Regions from separate parts of the Streptomyces sp. NPDC056479 genome, predicted to be linked through region 1. Evidence: riboswitches for the same ligand, from Rfam matches in the RefSeq annotation. Region 1 holds a riboswitch; the other holds the start of a gene.
The links. Region 1 has a riboswitch for S-adenosylmethionine ahead of ACFQ6S_RS31320 (aminotransferase class V-fold PLP-dependent enzyme). Riboswitches for the same ligand answer to the same signal wherever they lie in the genome.

Region 1 (7,464 bases):
ATCGTCGGCACGTACATCTCGTTCTTCCTCTTCGGCGGCGAGTTCCCGGGCGTCGACTTCGTGGCCCGCTTCTACTCGATCCACATCCTGCTGCTGCCGGGCATCATGCTCGGCCTGGTGGTCGGCCACCTGATCCTGGTCTTCTACCACAAGCACACGCAGTTCGCGGGCCCCGGAAAGACCAACAAGAACGTCGTCGGCATGCCGCTGCTGCCGGTCTACATGGCCAAGGCCGGAGGCTTCTTCTTCCTGGTCTTCGGTGTCATCGCGGTGATCGCGGCGATCGCGCAGATCAACCCGATCTGGGCCATGGGCCCCTACCGGCCGGACCAGGTGTCCACGGGCGCCCAGCCCGACTGGTACATGGGCTTCGCCGAGGGTCTGGTCCGGTACATGCCGGGCTGGGAGGTCAACTTCTGGGGTCACACGCTCGTCCTGGGCGTGTTCATCCCGCTGGTGCTCTTCGGCCTGGTGCTGATGGCGATCGCGGTCTACCCGTTCATCGAGTCCTGGGTCACCGGCGACAAGCGCGAGCACCACATCCTGGACCGCCCGCGCAACGCCCCGACGCGTACCGCGTTCGGCGTCGCCTGGGTCACGGTGTACATGATCGGCCTGGTCGGCGGTGGCAACGACCTGTGGGCCACCCACTTCCACCTGTCGATCAACGCGGTCACCTGGTTCGTCCGGATCGGGTTCTTCGCCGGACCGGTCATCGCGTTCATCGTCACCAAGCGGATCTGCCTCGGCCTGCAGCGCCGGGACAAGGACAAGGTGCTGCACGGCCGTGAGTCCGGCATCATCAAGCGCCTGCCGCACGGTGAGTTCATCGAGGTCCACGAGCCGCTCAGCCAGGACGCGCTGTACACGCTCACCGCGCACGAGCAGTACCAGCCGGCCGAGATCGGCCCGACGGTCGACGAGAACGGCGTCGAGCGCAAGGTGAAGGGCTCCGAGAAGCTGCGCGCCAAGCTCAGCAAGTCGTACTTCAGCGAGGACGGCCAGATCCCCAAGCCGACCGTCGAGGAGTACAAGGAGATCACGAGCGGCCACGGCCACCACTGATCGCCTGCCACGCCACGGTTGAGGGCCCCGTCCGTTGTACGGACGGGGCCCTTCGCCGTGCCCCGCGGCTGGATAGGGTGGACCTCGTTGAGACTCATGTCCCGCAGTGCGGGACATCTGACCCTGGAGCGGCTTATGAGCGCTGTGACCCCCGCCGGAGGCGACACCGCGGCGGCCCGCTCCTGGCCCCTGCTGCTGAACGGTCTGCTGAACGGCTCCGACCTGGCCGCCGACGACACCGCGTGGGCGATGGACCTGATCATGCGCGGCGAGGCGACGGACGCGCAGATCGCCGGCTTCGTCGTGGCACTGCGCGCCAAGGGCGAGACGGTTCAGGAGATCACCGGGCTCGTCCGGACGATGTACGAGCACGCGAACGTGATCGAGGTGCCGGGGCGGACCGTCGACATCGTCGGCACCGGCGGCGACGGCGCGAAGACCGTCAACATCTCCACCATGTCGGCGATCGTCATCGCCGGCACGGGCGCGAAGGTCGTCAAGCACGGCAACCGGGCGGCCTCGTCGGCGTCGGGTGCCTCGGACGTGCTGGAGAAGCTCGGCGTCAATCTGGAACTGCCGGTCGGGCGGGTGGCCGAGGTCGCCGAGCAGGCCGGGATCACCTTCTGCTTCGCGGTGAAGTTCCATCCGTCGCTGCGGCATGTGGCCGCGGCCCGCGGCCAGTTGGGCATCCGGACGACCTTCAACGTGCTCGGTCCGCTGACCAACCCGGCGAAGGTGAAGGCGCAGGCGGTCGGCGTGGCGGACCCGCGCATGGCACCGATCGTCGCGGGCGTCTTCGCCGAGCGCGGCAACTCCTCGCTGGTGTTCCGCGGTGACGACGGCCTCGACGAGCTCACCACCACGGCCACCTCCCGGGTGTGGGTCGTACGCGACGGCAAGGTGACCGAGGAGACCTTCGACCCGCGCGACGTCGGCATCGAACTGGTGCCGGTGGAGGCGCTGCGCGGTGCCGACGCGTCCTACAACGCCGAGGTCGCCCGGCGCCTGCTGGATGGCGAGACGGGGCCGGTGCGGGACGCCGTACTGCTGAACGCGGCGGCGGCGCTGGTGGCGCTGGAGCCGGGCGACGGGCCGCTGACGGAACAGATCCGCGCCGGCATGGCGAAGGCGGCGGAGGCGATCGATTCGGGAGCGGCGAAGCGGACGCTCGACCGCTGGGTCGCCGCGAGCAACAGCTAGGCAGTGAGGTCGTCCCGCGATCCGGACACGGGTTGCGGGACGACGATCATTTCACGTACGTTCCTGTACCAGGTCATGAGTGACAGTCATGAGGCCCCGGCCGACTGTCCGGCAACCCTCCGTCCGTGGCGGGGTGCCCCGGGTGAAGACCAGGCCGTAGGCAGCGAGGTCTACGGCAAGCGCGGGCCCCTCTCGAAACCAGGGGTCCTGGTCGTTCGAGGGAGTCTTCCGTGAGCAAGCGAATGCGATAGGGCCGCTGAGCCCCGCCTCCGCACACCCTTTTTCTCTTCTCCGCATGCCCTCAACTCGCATGCCGCTCACGGGAGTTCGCCATGTCTGTCTCCACCGCTGCCACCGTTCAGTCCGTTTGTGCCCCGCTGCCCGTTCTGGGCCGTGATGTCACCGTCCCGCTCGTCACGGGCGGCGAGGTCAGCTATGCCGCGCTCGACTACGCCGCCAGCGCCCCCGCCCTCCAGCGCGTCTGGGACGACGTCGCCGCCTACGCGCCGTACTACGGCAGCGTCCACCGCGGTGCCGGGTACCTCTCGCAGCTCTCCACCGACCTGTTCGAGAACGCCCGCAGGACCGTCGTCGAGTTCCTGGACTGCCGAGCCGACGACCAGCTGGTCTTCACCCGGTCCACCACCGACTCGCTCAACCTCCTGGCCGCCGCCCTTCCCGCCGACTGCCAGGTCTTCGTCTTCGAGACCGAGCACCACGCCTCCCTGCTGCCCTGGCGGGACGCCCGTGTCACCTACCTCAACGCGCCCCGCACCCCCCGCCAGGCCGTCGAGACCCTGGAGCGCGCCCTCGCCGACCGTACTGTGTCGATTGAAGGGGGCCACGGCCCGGCCCTGGTCTGTGTCACCGGCGCCTCGAACGTCACCGGCGAGCTGTGGCCCGTGCGGGAGCTGGCGGCCGCCGCCCACGCCCACGGCGCCCGGATCGTGCTCGACGCCGCCCAGCTCGCCCCGCACCACCCGGTGAGCGTCCGTGATCTGGACGTCGACTGGATCGCCTTCTCCGGGCACAAGCTGTACGCCCCCTTCGGCTCCGGCGTCCTCGCCGGCCGCGCCGACTGGCTGCGCGAGGCCGAGCCGTACCTCGCGGGCGGCGGCGCCAGCCGCAAGGTCACCCGGCGTGCGGACGGGGGAGTGGACGTCGACTGGCACGAGAGCGCCGCCCGTCACGAGGCCGGCTCCCCGAACGTCATCGGCGCCTACTCCATCGCCTCCGCCTGCAAGGCCCTCACCGAGGCCGGCTTCGACACACTCGTCGCCCGTGAGCAGCACCTGATCGAGAAGGTGCGTGCGGGCCTCGCCGAGGTTCCCGAGGTCCGGGTCCTCTCGCTCTTCGGCGACGACGCCCCCCGCGTCGGCGTCATCTCCTTCGTCGTCGAGGGCTGGAACAGCTCCCACTTCGCCGCCGCCCTCTCCGCCGAGTACGGCATCGGGGTGCGGGACGGGCTGTTCTGCGCCCACCCGCTGGTGCGGACGCTGCTGGGCAGCGACCCGCAGGCCCAGGGCGAGTGCGGTGCGCCCGAGGCCGCTCCGGGCGAGAAGTCCCTCAACGCGATCCGGGTGAGCTTCGGGGCCGGTACGCCCGACGAGCACGTCGAGCGGTTCGTGAACGCCGTGAGGGAGCTCGTCACGGACGGCGCCCGCTGGAACTACCGCACCGAGGACGGCCGTTGCGTCCCGGACACCTCCGCGTGAGCCGGTAGCCGGGCGCCCAGCAGGATCATCCGCAGGGCGCGTTCGGTCGCGTCCGTGAGGAGTTCGGAGGCCCGCACCAGGGCCTCCGCCAGGGCCATCGGCGCCGGCAGGATGCCGCTGAACGCGTCGACCCCGGGCACCTCGTGCGCGCCCTCGCCCAGCGTGCCCGCCAGCACGAGCACCGGGCGGCCGTACAGCTTGGCCCGGCGGGCCACCTCGGCCGGGACCTTGCCCTTGGGCGTCTGGTGGTCCAGGGCGCCTTCGGCGGTGACGACCAGGTCGGCGCGGGCGAGGCGGGTGTCGAGGTCGAGGTGGTCCAGGAGGACGTCGAAGCGGGGGAGGAGGCGGGCGCCCAGGGCGGCGAGGCCCGCGCCCAGACCGCCGGAGGCTCCGGTGCCGGGGCCGAGGTGCAAGACGGTGCCCGCAGCGCCGAGGTCGCGGGTGAGGACGTCCGCCCAGTTCTCCAGGCCGGCCGACAGATGCTCGACCTGTGCGCTCTTCATCCGAGTGAGCGTGAGCGCGGGACCCTCAGCTGTCCAGGCCGATGGCGAAAGCGGCCTCGATGTCGTGCTGGGAGTACGTACGGAACGCCACGTGCGTGTCCGTCCCCTCGACGCCGGGGATCTTGCTGATCCGCCCGGGGATGACCTCGGCCAGGTCCTCGTGCTCCTTCACCCGCACCATCGCGATCAGGTCGTAGGTGCCGGTGACGGAGAAGACCTCGGTCACGCTCTCCAGCGAAGCGATCCGCTCCGCGATCTCGGGGATCCGGTCCACGCTGGTCTTGATCAGGACGATCGCGGTGATCACGGCTGGTTCTCTCCCTCGGGGGCCGGAGCTGGGGCGGCCTTCACTCTAGTCGGCCGCCCGAACCGGGCCCACGCGTAGCCGAAGCCCAGCCCGAAGCCCACCAGATGCGCCAGATACGCCACCCCCGGGCCCTGGGCCGCCCGACCCGCGGCCACCCACTGGAGGGCCACCCAGAAGGGCAGTACCACCCAGGCAGGGAAGCGCAGCGGCAGGAACAGCAGGAACGGCAGCAGGCTTGTCACCCGCGCTCCGGGGAAGAGGAACAGGAGAGCGCCGAGGACGGCCGAGATCGCGCCCGACGCGCCGACCAGGGACTGGGTGGAGTCGTCGTTGGCGGCGGCATAGCCCAGCAGGGCCAGATAGCCGCAGCCCAGGTAGAAGAGAGTGAACTGGATGCGGCCCATCCGTTCCTCGGTCATCACGCCGAACACAAAGAGGAAGAGCATGTTGCCGAGCAGGTGCACCCAGCTGCCGTGCACGAAGAGGGCCGTCGCGGGAGTGAGGGCGGCCCGGGGCGAGCCCTCGAACAGCTCCGCGGGCACCACGCCCCAGTGGTGGAAGTAGGCCCGCTGCGCCGTCAGCAGTCCCTCGCCCGAGCCGTACACCGGATTGAGCCCCGCCGCCGGTCCCACCAGGAACAACAGGCAGCACAGGGCGATCAGCCCGTAGGTCACCGGCGCGGAGGAGCCGAAGGCGGAACGGACCGATCGGCCCGCCCTGCCGAACCGAGCTCCGAAACGCGCCACGCTCCAGTTGCCGATCATGAATACAGAGCATGACGTAACGGGACGCAGCCGCACAGAGCGCCTCGCCGCCTGGTACGGACGGGCGACGAGTACCCGCCAGGCCGTAGGGTTACGAGCCACACGCACCGAGCACGACGCGTCACGGACAATAGAAGGCCTGGAAGAAAAGAGCGCAGTCACGATGACGGTTCCCCTGCCGACCGCCACGACGCGGTGGCGCTGCACCCTCTGCGGCAACCTCACGCGTTTCGACGTGACGCGCTCGTCCAAGGTCGTGGAGTACATGCACCTCGATCTGGCCGGTGAGCCGAAGGTCGAGGAGCGTGAGGTGCTCAGTGAGACGATCGAATCGGTGCGCTGCCGCTGGTGCAACGCGGTCGACAAGGTGGAACTCGTGGACAGGCCGGGCGCCGGCTCCTGACGACGGGGGTCCGGGAGGGCCCCGCACAGATAGTGGGGTGTGACGGATGGTGGAGACACAAGGCGGGGGGCCGGGCGACGGCGCCGCCGAGGTGCTCGACCGTCCGCTGCCCGACGGTGTGCGACGCAAGGTCGTACAGATCGTGTCCGACGGCTTCGGCGGGCTGACCGTCGGCGAACTGCCCGCGCAGCTTCGGCAGTACGCCAGATTCGCACCGAACCGGCGGGCCAAGTTCGCCGGCAACGCGATGGCCGCCGCGCTGGAGACCGATCCGCTGTTCCGCCAGCGCATCGGCGAGAAGCTCAGAGAGGCCCAGCCGGAGCTCACCGGCGCCCTCGACACAGGCTCGGCGCCCCCGGCCGCGGACCCGCTCGACGTGGCGGCCGCGGCCTATGTTCTGCGGCCCACCGGCTGGGTCAAGCTGGTCACCGCGGCCGGCGAGGAGGCCCAGCGCGCGGACGCCGAGCGCGCCGACGAGGAGACCCGGGCCGAGCTGGACCGGCTGCGCGAGGAGCTCGCCCAGGCCCGCGAGCACACCCGGCACGAGAACGAGCGGCTGCGCGCCGAGCTGGACGCGGCGAAGAAGGAAGCCGAATCGCTTCACCGCAAGCTGCGCTCCGCCCTCAGTGACGTCAAGCGCGGCGACGCCGCCCTGCGCAAGATCCAGGGCGAGATCGAGGCCGTGCGCGCCGAGGGGCACGCGCAGGTCTCCTCGGCCGAGAGTGAGACCCGTCGGCTCAAGGCGCGGCTCGGAGAGGCCGAGTCGGCCCTGGAGGCCACGCGCAGAGCGGCACGCGAGGGGCGCAGCGTCGAGGACATGCGCGTACGGCTGCTCCTCGACACCCTGCTGGACGCCGCTCAAGGGCTGCGCCGGGAACTGGCGTTGCCGCCGGTCTCCGTACGGCCCGCCGAGACCGTGGACGCGGTCGAACCGGGACGAATGACCCCGAAGGACATCGCCGCCCGGGCCCTGTCCGAGAACGACCCCGCGATCCTCGACCAGCTCCTCGCCCTGCCGCAGGCGCACTTGGTGGTCGACGGCTACAACGTCACCAAGACCGGCTATCCCCAGATGCCGCTGGAGAAGCAGCGCCTCCGGCTCCTCGGTCAGCTCTCCCAGCTCGCCGCGCAGACCGGCGCCGAGGTGACCTGTGTCTTCGACGGGGCCGAGCTGGCCGCGCCGGTGCTGCTGGCTCCGCCGCGCGGGGTGCGGGTGCTGTTCTCCAAGCCCGGCGTGACCGCGGACGAGTTGATCCGCCAGCTGGTGCGCGCCGAGCCGCCGGGCCGTCCGGTCATCGTCGCCTCCACCGACCGCGAGGTCGCCGACGGGGTGGCACGCGCCGGCGCGCGACCGGTGGCTTCTGCGGTGCTTCTGAAGCGACTGTCCTGAATCGGCCAACGTACGGACGCAATGCCCGAATTGGTGGGACCGTCACGCAACGTAGCGTCAACCGCGCATCACACCATGTGAGTTGTGTGTAAAGAATGATGTGTGTGACGAGATTTT
Region 2 (7,464 bases), on a different contig from region 1:
CGCGGCGTTCAGGCCGTGACCGACCTGAAGGTTGCGGACCTTCTCCACGACGACGCCACCCTCGAGACCACCGTTGACGGCGATCTGCTTGAGCGGGGCCTCCAGGGCGAGCTTCACGGCGTTGGCGCCGGTCGCCTCGTCACCCTCGAGGTCCAGCTTCTCGAAGACACCGGAGGCCTGCAGCAGGGCCACGCCACCACCGGCGACGATGCCCTCCTCGACGGCCGCCTTGGCGTTGCGCACGGCGTCCTCGATGCGGTGCTTGCGCTCCTTGAGCTCCACCTCGGTGGCGGCACCGGCCTTGATGACCGCGACACCGCCGGCGAGCTTCGCCAGGCGCTCCTGCAGCTTCTCGCGGTCGTAGTCCGAGTCGCTGTTCTCGATCTCGGCGCGGATCTGGTTGACCCGGCCCGCGACCTGCTCCGAGGAGCCGGCACCGTCGACGATGGTGGTCTCGTCCTTGGTGATGACGACCTTGCGGGCCTTGCCCAGGAGGTCCAGGGAGGTGTTCTCGAGCTTGAGACCGACCTCCTCGGAGATGACCTCGCCACCGGTGAGGATGGCGATGTCGTTCAGCATCGCCTTGCGGCGGTCACCGAAGCCCGGGGCCTTGACGGCGACGGACTTGAAGGTGCCGCGGATCTTGTTGACGACCAGGGTCGACAGGGCCTCGCCCTCGACGTCCTCGGCGATGATCAGCAGCGGCTTGCCCGACTGCATGACCTTCTCCAGGAGCGGGAGCAGGTCCTTGACGGAGCCGATCTTGGAGTTGGCGATCAGGATGTACGGGTCGTCGAGCGACGCCTCCATCCGCTCCATGTCGGTGGCGAAGTACGCCGAGATGTAGCCCTTGTCGAAGCGCATACCCTCGGTGAGCTCCAGCTCCAGACCGAAGGTCTGGGACTCCTCGACGGTGATGACGCCTTCCTTGCCGACCTTGTCCATCGCCTCGGCGATGAGCTCGCCGATCTGGGTGTCGGCGGCGGAGATGGAGGCCGTGGAGGCGATCTGCTCCTTGGTCTCGACGTCCTTCGCCTGCTCGAGCAGGGCGGCGGAGACGGCCTCGACGGCGCGCTCGATACCGCGCTTGAGGGCCATCGGGTTGGCGCCGGCGGCTACGTTGCGCAGGCCTTCCTTCACGAGGGCCTGGGCGAGAACGGTCGCCGTGGTCGTACCGTCACCGGCGACGTCGTCCGTCTTCTTGGCGACTTCCTTGACCAGCTCGGCGCCGATCTTCTCGTACGGGTCCTCGAGCTCGATCTCCTTGGCGATGGAGACACCATCGTTGGTGATCGTGGGGGCGCCCCACTTCTTCTCGAGGACGACGTTGCGGCCCTTGGGGCCGAGCGTCACCTTCACGGCGTCCGCGAGCTGGTTCATGCCGCGCTCGAGGCCGCGCCGCGCCTCCTCGTCGAACGCGATGATCTTGGCCATGTGAAGTGGTCCCTCCAGGACTGGGGGTGATTCCTTCGGACCGCGCCCGCGCCCGCGACGGACGGCTCGCATGCCTTGTGGTTCCTTGCCCCACCCGGCCTGCGGGCCTCACCGACCCGGTCCTTCGTTGTCACTCTCACCTTCAGAGTGCTAACGCAATGATTAGCACTCGACCCATGAGAGTGCAAGGCGCGCTCGCGAAGCGGGCGCTCGTTGAGGGGTGGTGGTCGGGTGGCGGGTGGGAGCAAGCGGCTCTCAGGGATCGAGCCGGGCACTGCGCCCGGACGTGGACAGGTCCCGAGCACGGCGAAGGGCCCGCACCCCTGGAGGTGCGGGCCCTTCGAAGAAGAACGTCGCTGCTTTAAGTCGACGCGTGCTTCAGCCGGTCGCCAGTCGGACCATGTCCGCCTGCGGCCCCTTCTGACCCTGCGAGATCTCGAAATCGACTCGCTGGCCCTCTTCCAGGGTGCGGTACCCGTCCATCTGGATCGCGCTGTAGTGGACGAAAACATCCGCACCACCGTCGACCGCGATGAAGCCGTACCCCTTCTCCGCGTTGAACCACTTGACGGTGCCCTGAGCCATGCCTAACTCCCCTATTACTGGCCCTTGCACAGATCCACACTTCGCGGATCCGGGTCAGACCTCACCCCCCATCGGTCGGGGGCGTGCGCCGGAACGCGTCGACCGCGGCTGAATGTATCTGCCCAACTGCCGTCTGCAACAGGTCAATCGGACGAGAAATCCGGGCACGACCGGTCGGGAATGTGGGGACAATTCCGCTGACTTCAGGTCAAGTCGGACCCGGCATACGGAACAAAAGCCGCAAAAAACCCGCACACTTTGGCTACTTCTTGTCGGGCTTACGGCAGAAATCAAGGGCAACCGACTCGGAGATCGGCGGCACGTTCCCCAACTGTACCTCGCTCAACCACACAGAATTGCCCCCTCCGCTTCTCTCACGGAGGGGGCAATTCGATGAACTCTCAGTAACCTGAGTTACCGAAGGTAATGATCGGTCATTCGGTCAGCCTCGGTCAGCCGCCGGCGACGGCCGGGATGATGGAAACGCCCGCACCGTCGGGAGTGGCCGTCTCCAGCCCCTGCTCGAAACGCACGTCGTCGTCATTGACGTACACATTGACGAACCGACGCAGCTTGCCCTGGTCGTCGAGAACCCGGGCGGCGATCCCGGTGTGGTTCTTCTCCAGGTCGGCGATGACCTCGCCGAGGGTGGCGCCTTCGGCGGCGACCTCGGCCTGGCCACCCGTGTAGGTGCGCAGGATGGTGGGGATGCGGACGTTGACGCTCATACGGTGTGACCTCCGGTCAGTGTGCAGGTTCGGTGGGACAGGCGTCTCAGACGAGACCGGCCTCGCGGAACGAGTCCAGGTTGGGACGAATCGTCGCAGTCAGCCCCGTACCGGCCACCGCGTCCAACGTCTTCAGCCCATCGCCGGTGTTGAGCACGACGGTCGTGAGACTCGGGTCCAGCACACCGTTCTCGATCAGCTTCTGCGTCACACCCACGGTCACTCCACCGGCGGTCTCCGCGAAGATCCCCTCGGTCCGGGCGAGCAGCCGAATCGCGTCGACGACCTGCTCGTCCGTCACGTCCTCCACGAAACCACCCGTGCGGCGGGCGATGTCCAGGACGTACGGACCGTCGGCCGGGTTGCCGATCGCCAGCGACTTGGCGATGGTGTTCGGCTTCTGGGGGCGGACCACGTCGTGGCCGGCCTTGAACGCCGTCGACACCGGCGAGCAGCCCTCGGCCTGCGCACCGAAGATCTTGTACGGCTTGTCCTCGACGAGCCCGAGCTTGATCAGCTCCTGGAGCCCCTTGTCGATCTTCGTGAGCTGCGAGCCCGAGGCGATCGGCACGACCAGCTGGTCGGGGAGCTGCCAGCCGAGCTGCTCGCAGATCTCGTACGCCAGGGTCTTGGAGCCCTCGGCGTAGTACGGCCGCAGGTTGACGTTGACGAAGCCCCAGCCCTCGCCGGCCGGGTCGCCGATCAGCTCGGAGCAGAAACGGTTCACGTCGTCGTAGTTGCCCTCGATGCCGACGAGCTCGCCGCCGTAGACCGCGGCCATGACGACCTTGCCCTGCTCGAGGTCGTGCGGGATGAACACACAGGACCGGAAGCCGGCGCGGGCCGCGGCGGCGCCCACCGCACCGGCGAGGTTGCCGGTGGATGAGCAGGAGAGGGTGGTGAAGTTGAAGGCGCGCGCGGCCTCGATGGCCTGAGCGACCACGCGGTCCTTGAAGGAGTGCGTCGGGTTGCCGGAGTCGTCCTTGACGAACAGCTTGCCGGCGTCGACGCCGAGCTCGGCTCCGAGGTTGTCGGCCTGGACGAGCTTGGTCCACCCGGGGTTGATGTTCGGCTTGGTCGCCACGTCGGCCGGGACGGGCAGCAGGGGCGCATAGCGCCAGATGTTCGCGGGGCCCGCTTCGATCCGCTTGCGGAGCTCCTCGGCGTCATAGGCCGAGAAGTCGTACGCGATCTCCAGCGGGCCGAAACACTCCTCGCACGCGAAGACCGGGCCGAGAGGGACCCGGTGACCGCACTCGCGGCAGGACAGCGCCGCGGCGGGACCGAGGTCTACGGTGGAGTCGGTGGTGCTTGCAACAGTCTGCACAGCCATGTGAGGCGAGGCCCTTTCTCCTCATCTTCCTCACGACGCATCTCGTCGTGAGACGGATTTGGCACCTTCCCTAGCCGGGAGCCTCGCGGAGACGATCAACGGTGACGATCGACGCTGATCTACGAGAACCGACTGGAGGGTTGCCGGGGCTTCATCGGGCCGTATCCCTCTGCCCCTCTGGATGAGCGGTATTCGGTTGTGGACGACGGTCGACCTCGGACATGCGATGGTCATCCGCGTTGTTCAAGACTGTAACCGAACGCCAGGACAGTTGAGAGAGCCGTCCGAACCGCGAGATGACTGCGATGATTCTGCCGCTGACGCGACGGGCACGCATCCCGACAGTGAGGAGCCGCCGACCGTGCTGGAAGAAGTCGACCGCTGGCTGAACAGCCGCTCCTGGTCCGTTGCCGATCGCCCGCTGCACCAGATCCTGGCCGCCAAGCAGCGTACGGGTCAGTCGGTCTCCGTGGTGCTGCCCGCACTCAACGAGGAGGAGACGGTCGGCGACATCGTCGCGATCATCGCCCATGACCTGGTCCGGCAGGTTCCGCTGGTCGACGAGATCGTCGTCGTCGACTCGGGATCCACCGACCGCACCTCCGAGGTGGCCGCCGCGGCGGGCGCTCGGGTGGTGCACCGGGACGAGATCCTCCCGCACCTCCCGGCCGTCCCCGGCAAGGGCGAGGTGCTCTGGCGCTCCCTGCTCGTGACGAGCGGGGACATCGTCTGCTTCATCGACGCCGACCTCAGGGAGTTCTCCTCCGACTTCGTCTCGGGCATCGTCGGCCCGCTGCTCACCGACCCCGGCGTGGATCTGGTCAAGGCGATGTACGACCGCCCGCTCGGCTCGGCGGCCGGACAGGGCGGCCGGGTGACCGAGCTCATGGCGCGCCCGCTGCTGAACATGCACTGGCCGCAGCTCGCCGGTTTCGTGCAGCCGCTGGGCGGCGAGTACGCGGCACGCAGGTCGCTGCTGGAGCAGCTGCCGTTCCCCGTCGGATACGGCGTCGAGCTGGGCATGCTGGTCGACGCCCTGCATCTGGTGGGCCTGGACGCGCTGGCCCAGGTGGACGTGGGGGTGCGCAAGCACCGCCACCAGGACGGACAGGCCCTGGGCCGGATGTCCGCCGCGATCTACCGCACGGCCCAGCTGAGGCTGGCCCGCGGGCATCTGGTCCGGCCTTCGCTGACCCAGTTCGAGCGCGGCGAGGACGGGTTCGAGCCACGTACGTACTCCGTGGACACGGAGGAACGGCCGCCGATGGTGGAGATCGCCGAGTATGCGACGCGGAAGGTCGCGTAAACGCCGGAAACCGGCCGTATACAGGGGGTACAAGTGCCGCCCACTGAGCGGAACCGTACGTTTGAGCGTTTCCGGGCCGGGCTAGGTTGAGGCGTATGGCTTCCACTCAGGGTGCTGCCAAGGTGCTCGTCGCGTCGAACCGCGGCCCGGTCTCGTACGAGGTGCGCGACGACGGCTCGCTGCACTCCAAGAGGGGCGGCGGCGGAGTCGTCTCCGGGCTGTCGGCGATCGGGCCGGAGGCGGGCGCCCTGTGGGTGTGCTCGGCGCTGTCCGACGGGGACCGGGAGGCGGTGCGGCGCGGGGTCGGCGAGGACGGCGTGCTGATGCTGGACATCCCGGCCGGCGTGCACGCCGACGCGTACAACGGCATCGCGAACTCGGTCCTGTGGTTCGTCCACCACATGCTGTACCAGACACCGCTGGAGCCGGTCTTCGACGCGGAGTTCCGGCGCCAGTGGGCCTCGTACGAGACCTACAACCGCGCCTTCGCCGAGGCGCTGGCCGGGCGGGCGGGGCCGGGGGCGGCGGTGTTGGTGCAGGACTATCACCTGACGCTGGTGCCGGGGATGCTGCGCGAGCTGCGCCCTGACCTGCGGATCGGTCACTTCTCGCACACGCCGTGGGCGCCGCCCGAGTACTTCCGGATGCTGCCCGGCGACATCGCGGGCCAGGTGCTGCGCGGGATGCTCGGCGCGGATCGGCTGGGGTTCCTCACCCGGCGCTGGGCGGACGCGTTCGAGGCGTGCTGCGCGGACATCGCCGGCGGGCTCGGGGGCACCCGGGTCGGGGTGCACGGGCTGGGGGCGGACGCGGACTTCCTGCGGGCGCGTTCGCACGAGACGGATGTCGCCGAGCGGATGGCCGTGCTGCGCCGCGAGATCGGCACGACCGCGGACGGGGCGGCCCGCAGGACGATCGTGCGGGTCGACCGGACCGAGCTGTCCAAGAACATCGTGCGCGGCCTGCTGGCGTACCGGCAGCTGCTCGACGACCACCCCGAGTGGCGCGAGCGGGTGGTGCACGTGGCCTTCGCCTACCCCTCGCGGCAGGACCTGGCGGTGTACCGCGCCTACACGGCCGAGGTCCAGCGGCTGGCGGAGGAGATCAACTCCCGGTACGGGACGCCGGGTTGGACCCCGATCGTGCTCCACGTCAAGGACGACTTCGCCCGCTCGCTGGCCGCGTACCGGCTGGCGGACGTGGCGCTGGTCAACCCCATCCGGGACGGCATGAACCTGGTCGCGAAGGAGGTGCCGGTCGTCTCCGACGAGGGCTGCGCGCTGGTGCTGTCCCGGGAGGCGGGGGCCTTCGAGGAACTCGGCGAGGACGCGTACGCCGTCAATCCTTACGACGTGATCGACACCGCTCGGGCGCTGCACGAGGCGTTGACCATGCGGCCGGAGGAGCGGGCGGAGCGGTCGAAGCGGCTGGCGGCGGCAGCGACCGCGCTGCCGCCGGCGCAGTGGTTCCTGGACCAGTTGCGTGCCCTGGAGGAGGGGACGCCGGGTCAGCCCGGCCCGGCGGCCTGAGCCGCGAGCCCTCGCAGCAGCCGTACGACACCCTCCGGGCCGTCGACCACGATGTCCGCCTGCTTCGACAGCTCGGTGACCTCCTCGCTGCCGCTGCACACCAGCAGACCCGGGGTGCCGTCGGAGCGGAGTCGGTCGACGGCGGCGTAGGCGGGGAGGTCGCCGAGGTCGTCGCCGGCGTAGAGGACGGACTCGGCGCCGAGTTCCCGGACGTATTCGCGGAGCGCCACGCCCTTGTCCATGCCCGGCGGGCGGAGTTCGAGGACCATACGGCCGGGTTCGACGATCAGGCCGTTGCGGGCGGCGAGGTCGGTGAGGGGTTCGCGGAGGGCGTCGAAGGTGCCTTGCGGGTCTTTCCCGCGTCGTGTGTGCACGGCGATGGCGTGGCCCTTGTCCTCGGTCCAGGTGCCGTGCCCGTCGAGCAGCCCGGGCAGTGCGGCCCGGACGGCGGCCACGCCGGGGTGGGGGTCGGGTGCGGTGACCTCACCGCTGACGGCGTCCCAGCGCTCGGCGCCGTAGTGCCCGAGCACGACGAGGTGCTCCAGGCCC

Region 2: another riboswitch for S-adenosylmethionine. It lies ahead of thrC (threonine synthase); the one in region 1 lies ahead of ACFQ6S_RS31320 (aminotransferase class V-fold PLP-dependent enzyme).

Annotation. Positions count from the first base shown of each region.
Region 1 is NZ_JBHTRZ010000008.1:498,940-506,403, reverse strand. Features, by position in the region: gene ACFQ6S_RS31330 (cytochrome bc complex cytochrome b subunit) at 1-1,065, shown strand, start outside; gene trpD (anthranilate phosphoribosyltransferase) at 1,201-2,265, shown strand; SAM riboswitch class IV at 2,337-2,453, shown strand; gene ACFQ6S_RS31320 (aminotransferase class V-fold PLP-dependent enzyme) at 2,598-3,980, shown strand; partial or broken gene ACFQ6S_RS31315 (glycerate kinase) at 3,935-4,474, opposite strand; gene ACFQ6S_RS31310 (Lrp/AsnC ligand binding domain-containing protein) at 4,509-4,790, opposite strand; gene ACFQ6S_RS31305 (rhomboid family intramembrane serine protease) at 4,787-5,554, opposite strand; gene ACFQ6S_RS31300 (hypothetical protein) at 5,718-5,957, shown strand; gene ACFQ6S_RS31295 (NYN domain-containing protein) at 6,004-7,347, shown strand.
Region 2 is NZ_JBHTRZ010000006.1:470,105-477,568, forward strand. Features, by position in the region: gene groL (chaperonin GroEL) at 1-1,434, opposite strand, end outside; gene ACFQ6S_RS25575 (cold-shock protein) at 1,813-2,019, opposite strand; gene ACFQ6S_RS25580 (ubiquitin-like small modifier protein 1) at 2,472-2,747, opposite strand; gene thrC (threonine synthase) at 2,794-4,080, opposite strand; SAM riboswitch class I at 4,099-4,268, opposite strand; gene ACFQ6S_RS25590 (glucosyl-3-phosphoglycerate synthase) at 4,442-5,386, shown strand; gene ACFQ6S_RS25595 (trehalose-6-phosphate synthase) at 5,482-6,915, shown strand; gene otsB (trehalose-phosphatase) at 6,894-7,464, opposite strand, start outside.